DNA from 2 places in the Collinsella sp. AM38-1BH genome. Region 2 is predicted to be linked to the other one. Evidence: riboswitches for the same ligand, from Rfam matches in the RefSeq annotation. Region 2 holds a riboswitch; the other holds the start of a gene.
The links. Region 2 has a riboswitch for thiamine pyrophosphate ahead of thiM (hydroxyethylthiazole kinase). Riboswitches for the same ligand answer to the same signal wherever they lie in the genome.

Region 1: linked by a shared signal. The riboswitch ahead of thiC (phosphomethylpyrimidine synthase ThiC) and the one ahead of thiM (hydroxyethylthiazole kinase) in region 2 are both predicted to bind thiamine pyrophosphate.

What each region holds. Positions count from the first base shown of each region.
Region 1 is NZ_QSHC01000003.1:106,334-113,633, reverse strand. It holds gene DW870_RS02630 (SGNH/GDSL hydrolase family protein) at 1-234, shown strand, start outside; gene thiD (bifunctional hydroxymethylpyrimidine kinase/phosphomethylpyrimidine kinase) at 568-1,398, opposite strand; gene thiC (phosphomethylpyrimidine synthase ThiC) at 1,581-2,915, opposite strand; TPP riboswitch at 2,908-3,023, opposite strand; gene DW870_RS02615 (hypothetical protein) at 3,087-3,602, shown strand; gene DW870_RS02610 (YaaA family protein) at 3,626-4,435, opposite strand; gene DW870_RS02605 (aminopeptidase) at 4,541-5,938, opposite strand; gene polA (DNA polymerase I) at 6,105-7,300, shown strand, end outside.
Region 2 is NZ_QSHC01000008.1:81,486-88,785, forward strand. It holds gene DW870_RS05005 (patatin family protein) at 1-373, shown strand, start outside; gene DW870_RS05010 (thiamine phosphate synthase) at 486-1,181, opposite strand; gene DW870_RS05015 (thiamine-binding protein) at 1,178-1,519, opposite strand; gene thiM (hydroxyethylthiazole kinase) at 1,523-2,362, opposite strand; TPP riboswitch at 2,414-2,524, opposite strand; gene DW870_RS05025 (HAD-IIB family hydrolase) at 2,688-3,596, shown strand; gene DW870_RS05030 (LysR family transcriptional regulator) at 3,607-4,503, shown strand; gene DW870_RS05035 (5-methyltetrahydropteroyltriglutamate--homocysteine S-methyltransferase) at 4,659-5,792, shown strand; gene DW870_RS05040 (uracil-xanthine permease family protein) at 5,916-7,250, shown strand.

The sequences.
Region 1 (7,300 bases), on a different contig from region 2:
AAGCCGCAGATCGCCGATGTATATATGACCGATTTTGACGAGCGTTCCGTCGAGGCCTCGGAGCATTTTGCTGAATACTACGCGCACGTAGCCGAGCAGTTTGGCTGCGACTTTTTGAATGCAGCGGAGTTTGCCGAGCCGGGCGATATCGACTATCTGCATATGATGCCCGAAAGCCATGAGAGCCTGGGTCACGCCGTGGCGGCCAAGCTCCAAGAGATGCTCGGTGAGTAGCACGGCCCCAAACCACCACAATAGTTCTCCTTGCGACGGCTTGTTTCGTTGGTTTGCTTTGATCTGTAACAGTTGTAAGGCCAAAAACGGGCTAGATGTTACAGATTAAGATTATTTAGGTCGATATCGGTCGTTTGTCTCGATCTGTAACATCTAGGGTCGATTTTGCCGAGTTACTGTTACACATCGAGATTATCTTCTCAGTGGAATTTGGATGTCTCGATTTGTAACGGGTGGGCCGAAAAATGGACTTTAACTGTTACAGATCGAGATGTTTGTGGGAACCACCGCAAGGGTGCCTGTCCCCTTTGCGGTGGTTTTGGACTGCGAATCTTAATACTGCCACATGTGGTTGACGGGGCCGGAGCCTTTGCCCATGTTCAGGCCGGCGGCCAGAGCGCCTGTCAGGTAGGCCTTGCCAGCGTTGACGGCATCGGCAAGATCCATACCCTGGGCCAGCGCGCAGGCAATGGCGGACGAGAGCGTGCAGCCGGTGCCGTGTGTGTTATTGGTATCGATACGCTTGTGGCGGAACCACGTGGTGAGTGGATCTCCCAGATGGTTGCCCTCGTCATCGAGCGGCGCGGGTTCGGCCAGTACATCGTTGGCCTCGTTGACAAGATGCCCACCCTTAACGAGGGATGCGCAACCAAAGCGGCGGGTGAGGAGCATGGCAGCATTTTGCTGCGTGCGCTCGGAGTCGACCTCGTAGTCGAGCAGGGCCATGGCCTCGGGAATATTGGGCGTGATAACCGTCGCCAGCGGGAACAGGCGGCGGGTGAGCGCCTCGGCGGCATCTTCGGCAATCAGCCGCGCGCCCGAGGTGGCGACCATGACGGGGTCGACGACCACGTTCGTTGCGTTCCAGGCGCTCAAGCGGTCGGCGATGACTTCGATAATCTCGACAGAAGAAACCATGCCGATCTTGACGGCGCTCGGGCGGATATCGTCAAAAACGGCGTCAATTTGCGCGGCTACGATATCTGGCGAGATATCCTGTACGGCGGTGACGCCCAGCGTGTTTTGCGCTGTGATGGCGGTGATGGCCGTCTCGGCATACAGGCGGTGCGCCGTGATGGTCTTGATGTCGGCCTGAATGCCGGCGCCGCCGCTGGAATCGGATCCCGCGATGGACAGGACGGCAGGTACCTTACTACGATCCATGTTCGCTCCCTTGTTCGGTCGGAATCAAATGGGTCTTTAAGCCAGCATTATAAAGATGCCCGGGCCGACTCTATGTCGAACCCGGGCGGGCGATGCAATCTTTACGCAAATGCAAGCAAATGTTCACACGTCAACAATTGACAGGCACCAGCTCGCCGCCAGAGGCGGCCGCGGCGACAGGGTTAGTCCTCTATGCCGAGGTCGATCGTGGTGCCCTCGAAGATCTTGTTGACGGTGCGGACGGCGCACATCTTGCCACACATGGTGCAAGTGCCCTCGGTGGCGGCGGGGGACTCCTCGTAGCGCTTCTTGCCCGTAACCGGGTCGAGCGCGCACTCCCACATGGCGTCCCAGTCAAGCTTGCGGCGTGCCTGGCCCATCTTGTCGTCCATGTCGCGGGCGTGCGGCACCTTTTTGGCGATGTCGGCGGCGTGTGCGGCGATCTTGGTGGCCATGAGGCCGTCGAGCACATCCTGGGCGTTGGGCAGGCATAGGTGCTCTGCCGGTGTCACGTAGCACAGGAAGTCGGCACCGGAGCTGGCGGAGATGGCGCCGCCGATGGCAGCGGTGATGTGGTCGTAACCCACGCCGATATCGGTCACCAGCGGCCCGAGCACATAGAACGGAGCATTGTGGCACAGGCGTTTCTGCAGTTTCATGTTGGCGGCGATCTCGTCGAGCGCCATGTGACCCGGGCCCTCGACCATGACCTGGACGCCGGCGGCCCAAGCGCGCTTGCACAGCTTGCCCAGCTCGATCATCTCAGCGGTCTCGGTGGCGTCGTTGGAGTCGTAGAGGCAGCCCGGGCGGCAGGAGTCGCCGAGCGAAATCGTCACGTCGTACTCGTGGCAAATCTCGAGCAACTCGTCGTAGAACTCATAGAATGGGTTCTCGTTACCGGTGACCTCCATCCAGCCAAACAGCAGTGAGCCGCCACGGCTCACGATGTTCATCAGGCGGCCGGTCTCCTTAAAGGTCTTGGTGACCGACTTGTTTATGCCGCAGTGGATGGTCATAAAGTCCACGCCGTCCTCGGCATGCGCGCGCACGACTTCGAACAGGTCGTCCTTGGTGAGCTTGACCAGCGGCTTTTCCATGTAGCCGATGGCGTCGTACATGGGGACGGTGCCTACCATGAGCGGCGTCTCGTCGATGAGCTGCTGGCGGAACTGGCGCGTCTTGCCCGAGTTGGAGAGGTCCATGATGGCGTCGGCGCCAAAGTCCTCGGCGATCTTGACCTTCTTCCATTCCTCGGCGGCATCGGCCTTGTCGCCCGAGATGCCCAGGTTCACGTTGACCTTGGTGGACAGGCCCTCACCGACGCCAAAGGCGCGCATGCCCTTTTTGATGTGCACGATGTTGGCGGGAATGGAGATGCGGCCGTCGGCCACGCGCTCGCGGATGTACTCGGGGTCGCGATGCTCGCGCTCGGCGACCTCCTTCATCTGCGGTGTGATCCGCCCGGCGCGGGCGAAGTCGATTTGCGTGACGAGCTTGGGCTCGGTCTGTGCGCTCATTGGCACGGCTCCCTTCGTTGGCATTACCCATATCAGGTTTGCGGGTCAGGGCGGGCGCGCCCAGTCTCAGCCTGCCGTCTTGTCCTGCAAGCTCCCCGTTTATGTAATGGGCTCAAGTATAGCCTGAATGGGTACGATTGGGCCAACGAGCGTGCCTGTGGGGAGGCGTACATGGAAGACAAGCATCTATATCGAGAGACACAATGGGGTGTATCGGCCGAGGAAAGCCGTGCGCACCATGGGTTGGTCGCGATTGGTTTTGCGGTGCTTGCCGTGCTGGTGATTGCCTTTTGTATTTGGACGTTCGGCGGTCCTGGCGGCGCCACCTGGGGGTTTGAAGCCGACGAGGGCCTGCCGATTATGACCATGAAAGTTTCTGGTGGCAACACGGTTGCCGCACCGGGCGACTATTGGTATCCGCGCGACGAGTTTGTGCAGCTGCAGCTGAGCGGCGGGTCTATTCCGGGTGAAGAAATCGAACGCGTGACGTTTGATGCGACGCTCAAAACGCTGACGGTGAAGCTCAAAGATCAAGGGGACGTGCCCACGACCATGGACATTGCGCTGACGGAGTGGCGTCTGGAACCTCCGTCGGGCGTTACGGTATCCGACGTAGAGCACGTTAAGATTACCTACCAAGATGGCTCGACGAGCGAGATTGCAAAGGCCGATGGCTTGGCGGAGTAACGGGGTGTTTGGAAACGGCGGGCCTATAGTGCCTGCGCGTTCATGAAAACCAGGGTGTTTTTGTCTGAAAGCTCGGGGATGTGCCGATAGCCGATGTTGAATGCGGTAAGTTCGCTTGCATCCTCGAGCTTGTTTTCTGCCATCCACCGCACCATGGAGCCGCGCGCCTTTTTGCTGGCGGTCGACCGTTGGATGGGCTTCCCGTTGCGGATGCCCTCGCCAAAGAGGCATGTGACGGCCGTGGCGTCGCCCGCGAGGTGGGGCAGAACGGCTTTGGCATACTCTACGCTGGCGAGGTTGACGATCGTGGTGTTTGAGCCTGCCGGGGCGATAGCCCGCGCGAGCTTATCGCTCCAAAATGCGTAGAGGTCTCGGGCACCGTCGACGACAAGCTTCGCGCCCATCTCCAGCCGATACGGTTCGACGGCATGAAAGGGACGAACGCACCCGTAGAGGCCGGAGAGGATCCACAGATGGCTTTGCAGCCAGGCGAGCTGTTCGGCATCCATTACCTCGGGTGCCATGCTCTGGTACTGAATGCCGTGATAGGACATGATGGCAGGGGAGAAGTGACGGGCGAGTGCGGGATTGTCGAGATCGCCGTTTTTCAGGATGGGCCCGAACTCATGCAGGGTGTTGAGGCAAGGTCCCAGCAGTTTGTCACTCACGTTCCACAGCGCCTGCAGGCCGCCGCTGCCTTCATTCCGCTCGATATCTAGCAGTGCGCGGTGGAGGCGAGCTGTCTCGCGCACAAAGGGTGGAATGCCCAGGACTTCAAAAGCATTTTGGGCCGCGCGCATCTGCTTGGCGGGCGAAATGATGACCTGCAGCATGGACTCTCCTCTGCCAAAAAAGAAATTGCGGTGGAATACGGTCTGTTTGGGCTATTGAAAGACCAAATCAATCCGTATTCCACCGCAAGTTATGGGTGGGGTGGATTAGGCGCGCTCGAGGAAGGCCTTGTAGCCGCGATAGGCCTCGTAGATGTCGGCCTTGTTGGCGACCTCCCACAGGGCGTGCATGGACAGGACGGCAACGCCGGAATCGATGACGTTCATGCCGTACTTGGCCATGATGTAGGCGATGGTGCCGCCGCCGCCCGCGTTGACGCGGCCGAGCTCGCAGGTCTGGAAGTCCACTCCTGCCTTGTCCATGATGTCGCGAATGAGGGCCACATACTCGGCGTCGGCGTCGTTAGAGCCGCCCTTGCCGCGGCTGCCCGTGTACTTGTTAAAGCACAGGCCGCGACCCATAAAGGCGGCGTTCTTGGTCTCGAACTTGCCGGCATAGCCCGGGTCGAAGCCGGCGGACACGTCGGAGGAGAGCATACGGCTGTGGGCGAGCGCGCGGCGCAGAGCCAGCGGGCTGTCCTCGCCGGCGAGCGTCATGATCTCGGCGACGGTGTTCTCGAAGAAGCGGCTCGTCATGCCGGTGGCGCCCACGGAGCCGATCTCCTCTTTGTCGACGATGAGCGTGATGCTCGTGCGCTCGACATTGGCCACATTGATCTGGGCGAGCATGGAGGGGTAAGCGCAGACGCGGTCGTCGTGACCATAGCCCAGAATCATGGAGCGGTCGAGGCCCATGTCGCGGGCGGGGCCGGCGGGCACGACCTCGATCTCGGCGGAGAGGAAGTCCTCCTCCTCGACGCCGTACTGCTCTTTGAGGATGTCCAAGAACATCTGCTTGACGGGCTCCTTGGAAGCGTCCTTGTCGTCCTCATCGAACTTGACGGGACGGCCGCCCACGATCACGTCGAGAATCTCGGCGTCGACGGCGTCCTTGGCGGGCTTGGCCATCTGCTCGCTCGAGAGGTGGATCAGCAGATCGGAGATGGTAAAGACCGGATCGTCTGCCTTGTCGCCGATATTGATGTCGACGGTGGTACCGTCCTTTTTGCAGATGACGCCCACGAGTGCGAGCGGGGAGGCTACCCAGTGGTAGCTCTTGACGCCGCCGTAGTAGTGCGTGTCGAGGTAGGCCATGTCGCCGGCCTCGAAGGCGGGATTCTGCTTAAGGTCCAGGCGCGGCGAGTCCACGTGGGCGCCCAGGATGTTAAAGCCCTGCTCGAGCGGGGCGGTGCCCAGGTTGACGAGCATAAGGTCCTTGCCGTGGTTGGCGGCGTACACCTTGTCGCCGGCCTTGAGCGTGCGGCCCTCGGCGATCACGGTCTCCAGGTCGACGTATCCCGCCTCCTCGGCCATCTTGATGCCGGTCTTGACGCACAGGCGCTCGGTCTTGTTCTCGCTCAAAAACTGCTTATAGCCGCGGCAAAGCCCCTCGAGCTCCTCGACTTGCTGTGGCGTGTACTTTTTCCATGCGCAGGGACGCTCCATGACGCAGGCTCCTTTCGGATCGATCGTGCTGGTTGATGTACCGTGAGCCATCGTATCACGCGCGGGCTCGCGGTGGCGGGGGAGCTTGATGTGCGGTGGCCGCGGGGCGGGGAGCGTGTAAACTGGAGTAAGCAAACCGTGCCCAGCCCAAAGCGAGGTATTCAATATGTCTGACAAGCGCCGCACCTTTGCCGTTATCGACGGCAACTCGCTCATGCACCGCGCCTTCCACGCCGTGCCGCCCACCATGAATGCGCCGGACGGCCGCCCCACCAACGCGATTTTCGGCTTTCTGAACATGTTTCTCAAGATGATCGATGCCTTTAACCCCGACGGTGTGGTCGTGGCGTTTGACAAGGGCAAACCGCGCGTGCGCATGGAGATGCTGCCGCAGTATAAGGCGCAACGCCCGCCCATGGACCCCGATCTGCATGCGCAGTTTCCGATGATCAAGGAGCTGCTCACCGCGCTCAACGTGCCGATTCTGCAGTCCGAGGGCTGGGAAGGCGACGATATCCTGGGAACCATGGCGCGCCTGGGTGAAGAGGCCGGCTGCGACATGCTGCTGGTGACCGGCGACCGCGACATGTATCAACTCGTGACCGAGCACGTCAACGTGGTCTCGACCCGCAAGGGCCTGTCCGACGTGGCGATCATGACGCCCGAGAGCGTGGACGACCTGTATCATGGCATTACGCCGGCGCTCGTGCCCGATTTTTACGGTCTAAAGGGCGATACGTCGGACAACATTCCCGGCGTACCGGGCATCGGCCCCAAAAAGGCGAGCGCGCTCATCGCACAGTACGGCAGCTTGGACGAGGTCATCGCGCATGCCGACGAGGTCAAGGGCAAGATGGGCGAGAACCTGCGTGCGCACATCGACGATGCGCTGCTGAGCCGCAAGGTCGCAACCATTCGCACCGATGCGCCCGTCGAGCTCGATTTTGAGGCGACGTCCTTCCCGGCGTTTTCTGCCGACGAGGTGTCTGCGGCACTGGGTACGCTTGGTATCACCGCCATGCAGAACCGTTTCTTGGCGTTGATCGGCGGCGAGGGCGGGGCTGCTGCTGCCTCCAGTGTGTTTGAGATACCTGCTATGGTTCGCGCAGCCGCCGGCGATGCCGACGCGCTTGGTGCCGTTGCGGCTGAGGTCTCCCGCGCGATTGATGCCGGCGAGTGGGTCGCCGCCGTGGTGGACGACGACAAGGAAGAGGGCGCGCTCTTTGGACTGACGCGCACGCTGTGGTTGGCGACGTCCAAGGGCCTGTTCGCGCTCGAGGAGGGCGACGGCGGTACTACTGCCGTAGTCGATGGCTTCAACTTCGCCCACGGCGTGATTGCCGGCGTGCTTGCGCGCCTGTT
Region 2 (7,300 bases):
TGGTGGCGTGGCTGATTCTATTCCCAGCGCGTGGCTGTTTGCGCAGGGGTATGACCGCAATATCGTGGTACTCACGCAGCCGGCGGGCTTTGTGAAGCAGCCCAACAGCGTGATGCCCATGCTGCGGCGCGTGTTCCGTCACTATCCGGAGTTTGTCGCAGCGCTTGAGCATCGGCATGAGGTCTACAATGCCACGCTCGATGACCTGGCACGTCGCGAGGCTGCCGGCGAGATCTTTGTGGTGCGTCCGAGCGAATCGGTGAAGGTGCCGTCGCTGTGTCGCGAGCCCGATGAACTTGAGCGCATCTACCAGATTGGTCGCCGCGATGCGGAGGCGACCTTGCCGGCACTGGAGGCATATCTGGCAGGGTAGAGGCTGCTGCCGCCATCTCGGCGGAAAGCACATCCCGGAATGGAGGCTCAAACTGGGATGCGCTTTCCATTGCTGAAGATATGAGGCTGCGAATCAGCTGCTCGGCCTAGACTTACGCCTGCTGCCAGGTGTCGACGAGCTCCTTGGCCGCGGCGTAGGGGTCATCGGCGCTGCAGACGGCGCTCACCACGAAAAAGCCGTCGACGCCGGTGGCCTTGAGCTGTGGCAGGTCGGCCGTCTTGACGCCGCCGCCCACCACGATGGGCACGGGGCTTGCCGCGTGGAGGGCGGCCAGGTCCTCAAAGCTCTTGGTGATGATAGAGCCGTCGGCCGCGCGTCCGCAGTCGCGCTTGGTCTCGGTCTCGTGGAGTGGGCCGATGCCCAGGTAGTCGACTAGGCTCATGTCGGCGGTCTTGACGTACTCGAGCATCTCCTCGCAACGGGCGGAAAGGCCCACGATGGCGTTGGGCCCCAGCAGCTTGCGACAGACCTCGACGGGAATGTCGCTCTGACCCACGTGCACGCCGTCGACAGCAATGCCCTGCTCGCGCGCGGCGAGTACGCAGTCCAGGCGGTCGTCAATCAGCAAAGCGACCTGACCGGTCTTGCCGGCCTGTGCGATTGCCTGCGCGGCGTCGCCGGTCAGCGCAATGATCTCGCGGGCGCTTGCCACCTTGGAGCGCACCTGGATGCAGGTAAAGCCGGCGTCGAGTGCCTGGGCCACCACATCGCCCACGGGGCGCCCGAGCGTGTTTTCGGGGCCGAGCACCAGATAGGCCGAGATATCAAGGTTGTCGCGGATACTCATCGTGTTTCCTCCTGCTTTTTGATCTGAGCTTCCATGCGCTCGAGCTTGCCGGTCATGGTGTCGGTAAATCCGGGTCGAATATCGGCTTTGAGCACGACTTCGGTGCGGATGCCCTTGCTCGCCAACACAAAGGTTGCGTCGCGCACGACCTGCATGACCTCGTCCCAGTCGCCCTCGATCTCGGTGAACATCGAGGTGGTGCGGTTGGGAAGGCCGCTCTCGCGAATGACGCGCACGACCTCGGCGACCTCGGCGGACAGCTCATCGCCGGTGCCGCACGGGGCGATGGCCACGGCGACGAGCGTATTCATGCCGGCATCGGTTGCGGGCTCGGACATGGCCTATGCCTCCTCGAGGTCGAGCTGGTTGTTGGCGATGTCCTGGGCGGTTGCGCGGTAGAGCTCGTCGATAAAGGCGACCTTAAAGCTTGCCGGGGCGTCGGCGACAGCGGCGGCACGCGAGCCGGCAACGTTGTAGACGGCGGTGCCGCAGACGGCGGCCGTAAACGGGTCGGCAGCGCAGGCGTACACAGCCAGCACGCCGCCTTGCGAGCAGCCGCAACCGGTGATCTTGGACATGAGCGGGCTGCCGCCGTGGGACTTGGCCACGGTCATGCCGTCGGTGATCAGGTCGACTTCGCCCGAGACCACAACGGCGCCGCCGGTGTAGCGGGCGAGCGCCACGGCGGCATCGCGGGCGGCGTCGACCGTGTCGGTGGTATCGACACCGCGCACGCGGCTCAGATCGGCCGCCTCGCCCTCAAGACCCCACAGGCCGGCGAGCGCGATGATCTCGGAGGCGTTGCCGCGCACGATGGCGGGCTTGTACTGCTTAAGCTCGTTTACCAACTGGGTGCGCAGACTGCCGATGCCCAGACCCACCGGATCGAGCACCCAGGGCTTGCCGGCGTCGTGTGCCGCCTTGGCCGCGCGGGGAATCGTCTGCTCGTAGATGGGGAAGAGCGTGCCCATATTGAGATAGATGGCGCCGCCGCCGGCAACGAGCGCCTCGCCCTCGTCGGGAAGATAGACCATGGCGGCCGATCCACCCACAGCGAGCTGCGCGTTGGCGACAAAGTCGATCGTCACCGTGTTGGTGATGGAGCCGGCCATCGGATTGGTGGTGCGAATCTCCTCCACGGCCTTGACCATATGTTGCTTAAGCTGTTCCGAATCAATCACTGCACATGCCTCCTTGGCATAGAAAAGGGGCGCTGTGCATAGACAGCGCCCCTGTAAAGGCGGCATGCTCCCTACGCCAGCATTAACTGACAGGTTCAAAGGATTGGGCCCCATGCCCTCTCAGCCTTGTGGTTTGCACCGCCGGCACTCCCGCATCGAATCTGTTGTTCCCTATACTAGCGCACCTGCCAAAAAGGGACAGGTTTATTTTGGCAGGTAACAACTGGGACTTTGCGTTTTCCCAGATGAAACCTGCCGAAATAAACCTGTCCCTTTTTGGCAGGTCGGTACAATAGATGGGATTAAGAATGACCGAGGGGACTCTATGATCAAACTTGTGCTGACCGATATGGACGATACACTGATTCCAGCCGGGCATGACGGCGCCAGCGACTACGCCATTGAGGGTATTCATGCCATGCAGGCGGCGGGTTTGCACTTTGGGCCGGTTTCGGGTCGTCAGCCGTCCGCGATGGGCTGGATGTTCAAAAACCGTTCCGGGTGTTATTCGACCGGTGCGTTCTGTAACGGCCAGGTGATGTTTGTTGACGGCGAAGTAGTCGCCTCGCGCGCAATCGACAACGATGCTCTGATGCGTTTGGCCGACTATCTGGAGCAAGAGACCGACGATACATTTCTAAAAGTCTACAGCCTGGGCGATGACTTTTGGGGCAACGATGCCCATTGTGTGACGAGTGACCCCGAGCGCGTTCGTCGCGCCATGGAGTCGGGCGGCAACGCGTGGCTCAAAGGCGAAGAGGCCCCATGTCGTCCCGTCGTCGATGACGCGTCGGTGTTTAAGGCGAATATCTGGAGTGCCCGTTCGCGTGAGGAGCTCGCGGAGCTACGTGAGCGCGTTGCCGCTGAGGTGCCGGAACTCTCGCTTGTGTTTCCCAACAACCGAGTGCGCCTGTTCGACATCCTTCCGGCTGGTTGGGACAAGGGCTGCGCTGCGCTGGAGCTGGCGCGCGCTTTGGGCCTGACGCCCGACGAGGTGGCCGTATTCGGCGATTCTGATAACGATTTGCCCATGATCGATGCCGTTCCTAACTCCGTTGCAGTCGCCAATGCCAACGAGGCCGTCACGGCTGCCGCACGCTGGCATATTGGCGCTGCGGCAGATGATGCGGTTGCCGGGGCTCTGCATCAGATTGCCGCCTGCGCCGCGACGGGGGAGATGCCGTCGTTTATGCGTCAAATGGACGCGGCAGGTTTTGGCGTCACGAACGTCTAGGGAGAAGGCTATGAAGCTCCAGCAGCTCAGATATGTTGTTAAGGTTGCCGAATGCGGTAGCATCACCGAGGCCTCGCGCCGGCTCTTTGTGTCGCAGCCCTCGATTACCGCGTCGATTCGCGATCTCGAAAACGAGATGGGTGTGCATATCTTTGAGCGCACCAACAAGGGCGTCATTGTGTCCGAGGAAGGCGAGACCTTCTTGGGCTACGCGCGCCAGGTGCTCGACCAGGCCGACCTGCTCGAGGGCAAGTACAAAGGCACGTCCGAGCAGGTGCCGCACTTTAGTGTGAGCTGCCAGCATTATTCCTTTGCCGTTAATGCGTTTGTCGATGTGATCCGCGAGTTCGATGCCGCGCGCTACGACTTTACCCTGCGCGAGGAGCAGACCCACGAAATTATCGAGGATGTCGCGCATATGAAAAGCGAACTCGGCATCCTGTATCTGTCGGAGCACAATCGCGAGGTCATCGAGCGCATGCTTGCCGCCAACGAGCTCGTGTTCGAAGGGCTCTTCTGCGCCACGCCGCATGTCTTCGTCTGCGCCGACCATCCGCTGGCGGGCCGCTCCAGCGTGACGCTCGAGGATCTGGAAGACTACCCGTTCCTGTCCTACGAGCAGGGCAGCTACAACTCGTTTTACTATTCCGAGGAGCTGACCTCGACGTTCGAGCGTCGCAAAAATATCCGCGTGCGCGACCGTGCGACGTTGTTCAATTTGGCCATGGGCCTCAACGGCTACACGGTATGCTCGGGCGTGATCAGCCACGAGCTCAACGGCCCCGGCATTATCTCGATTCCGCTCGACGTGGACGAGTACATGGAGATTGGCATCATCACGCGCAAGAACACGACGCTCACGCGCTACGGTCGGGCCTATATCGACGCGATTCGTCAGCATATCTAGGCTGCTGTGCTCCGCACGGTTCAAGTCTCTTTATGACAGTCCAGACTGATATAGGAAGCATCTATATCAAACTGTTATAAACGTATATTTTACGATGACCATATGAGCGCTCATACTCTGTCCCAGTAAAGCAACCAATGCAAAGGGAGATATCTATGAGCACTTCGATTCAACCGAACGCGCCGTTTCGTGCCGATATCGTCGGCAGTTTTCTTCGTCCGCAGGCTGTAAAGGATGCCCGTGCCGCCTATGTCGCGGGTAAACTCGACGCTTCCGGCCTTAAGGCCGTCGAGGACGAGGCCATCCGCGACTTAGTGGCCAAGCAGAAGGCCGCCGGCCTGCAGGTGATCACCGATGGCGAGTTCCGCCGCAGTTACTGGCACCTCGATTTTATGTGGGGCCTTAACGGCATTGAGCGCCGCACCTCACGCACGGGTTATATGTTCCATGACGAGGAGACGACGGCCGACACCGCCGTGGTTACCGGTCCCATTAGCGGCGAGAACCACCCGTTCGTCGAGCATTTTAAGTTTGTCAAGGCGCTTGAGGGGGAGGGCCAGGTCGCGCGTCAAACCATTCCGGCGCCGATCCAGACGTTCTCGGAGGTTACGCTCGACCGCTGCGATGGACAGCAGGAGAGTCTGCGCGCCGTCTACAAGACCGATGAGGAACTTGCCGACGCCATTGCAGCCGCTTATCGCACGGTGATCGCCGACCTGTATGCCGCGGGCTGCCGCAACATCCAATTTGATGACTGCACCTGGGGCATCTATTGCGATACGGACTTTGTGTCCAAGACTGGCATGAGCCCGGTTGACCTGCAAAAGGTGAGCGAGCTGGGCGTGGCGCTCAACAATGCTGCCATCGCGGGCAAGCCCGACGATCTGGTTATCAACACGCATGTGTGCCGCGGCAACTATCACTCCACGTATGCCTTCGAGGGTGGTTACGATCCCATTGCGCCGTACCTGTTCGCACATGAGAACGTCGACGCGTTCTACCTTGAGTTCGATACGCCACGCGCCGGTGGCTTTGAGCCGCTTAAGTACGTTGCTCCCGGCAAGAAGGTCGTGCTGGGCCTGGTGACCACCAAGGCGGCTGAGCTTGAGGACGAGGACGTTATCGTCGAACGTATCCAAGAGGCCGCAAAGTATGTGCCGCTCGAGAACCTGTACCTGTCGCCCCAGTGCGGCTTTGCCAGCTGCGAGATTGGCAACAAGCTGACCGAGGACGAACAGTGGGCAAAGATCGCGCTGGTCAAGCGCATTGCTGAGCGCGTTTGGAAGTAACGTTACCGCTTGCAGGTGACGGCGCGCGCGAGACATGGTGTATCACGTACAATGGTTCGGATCGTATCGTTCGGGCAGGTTATCCGATATGCCTGATCGCCCTTCCATCATGAAAGGACTTCCATGTCCCAATCCTCGACGCCCGCCGTCACCGATGCCATCTACGACGCATCGTCGCTCGGCCGCCCGCGCATGTTCGTGTTGGGTTTGCAACACATGTTTGCGATGTTCGGAGCAACGGTGCTCGTGCCCGTGCTCACCGGCCTTTCCGTTTCGGCGACGCTTCTGTTCGCCGGCATCGGCACGCTGCTGTTTCATTTTCTATCGCGCGGTAAGGTGCCTGCGTTCCTGGGCTCGTCGTTTGCCTTTATCGCGGGTTATGCCGCCATTGCGCCCAACGGCGAGGCCGAGCTTTTGCCCTACGCCTGCCTGGGCGTTGCCTGCGCCGGTCTGCTCTATCCGGTGCTCGCGGCCCTGTTCCGTGCCTTTGGCGCCAAGCGTGTCATGCGCTTCTTTCCGCCGGTGGTGACCGGTCCCATCGTCATTTCCATCGGCCTGATCCTAGCGAGCTCTGCCATTGCCAACTGCCAGACCAATTGGCTTGTTGCCGTTGTCGCTGCGGCCGTCATCGTCATCTGCAATATTTGGGGCCGCGGCATGGTCAAGATCGTGCCGATCCTGCTGGGCGTCGTGGTGAGCTATACCGTTGCGGCCGCGTTGGGTGAGGTCGATTTTTCGGGCGTTGCCGCCGCTCCGTGGGTCGGTCTGCCCATCGTGTGGGACAACACCGTGTTTGCGCTCTTTGGCCCGCAGTTCGATAGCGGTCTTGCCACGACGGCCATCATCACCATCATGCCGCTGGCCTTTGCAACTATGATCGAGCATATCGGCGATATCTCCGCCATTGGCTCTACCTGCGAACGCAATTACATTGCCGATCCCGGTCTGCACCGTACCCTGCTCGGCGATGGCCTGGCGACCATCTTGGCATCGCTCTTTGGCGCCCCCGCCAATACGACGTATGGCGAGAACACCGGCGTGCTTGCCTTGACGCGTGTGTTCGACCCGCGTGTGATTCGCATTGCCGCCTGCTGCGCCATTGTGCTTTCGTTCTGCCCCAAGTTTGCTGCGGTGATTGCCGCCATGCCGGCGTGCGTTATCGGCGGTGTGTCACTCGTGCTCTACGGCATGATCAGCGCCGTTGGCGTGCGTAACCTCATCGAGAATCAGGTTGATTTCCAGAACAACCGCAACGTGCTGGTGGCGGCTCTGGTGCTCGTGCTTTCGCTCGGCATTGCCTACAGTACCGCCGGTGCCATCGTGCTGGAGCTGGGCGGCGTGACGATTTCGCTTTCGGGCCTTGCCGTGGGCTCGCTGGTGGGCATTGTGCTCAACGCCATCCTGCCCGGTAATGACTTTGAGTTTGATACTTCCGAGCTTGAGGAGACTGCTGAATAGTAGCTGCGTTCAGCCAAATTAAAAATGGCGTCCATGCGTATGTACGCGTG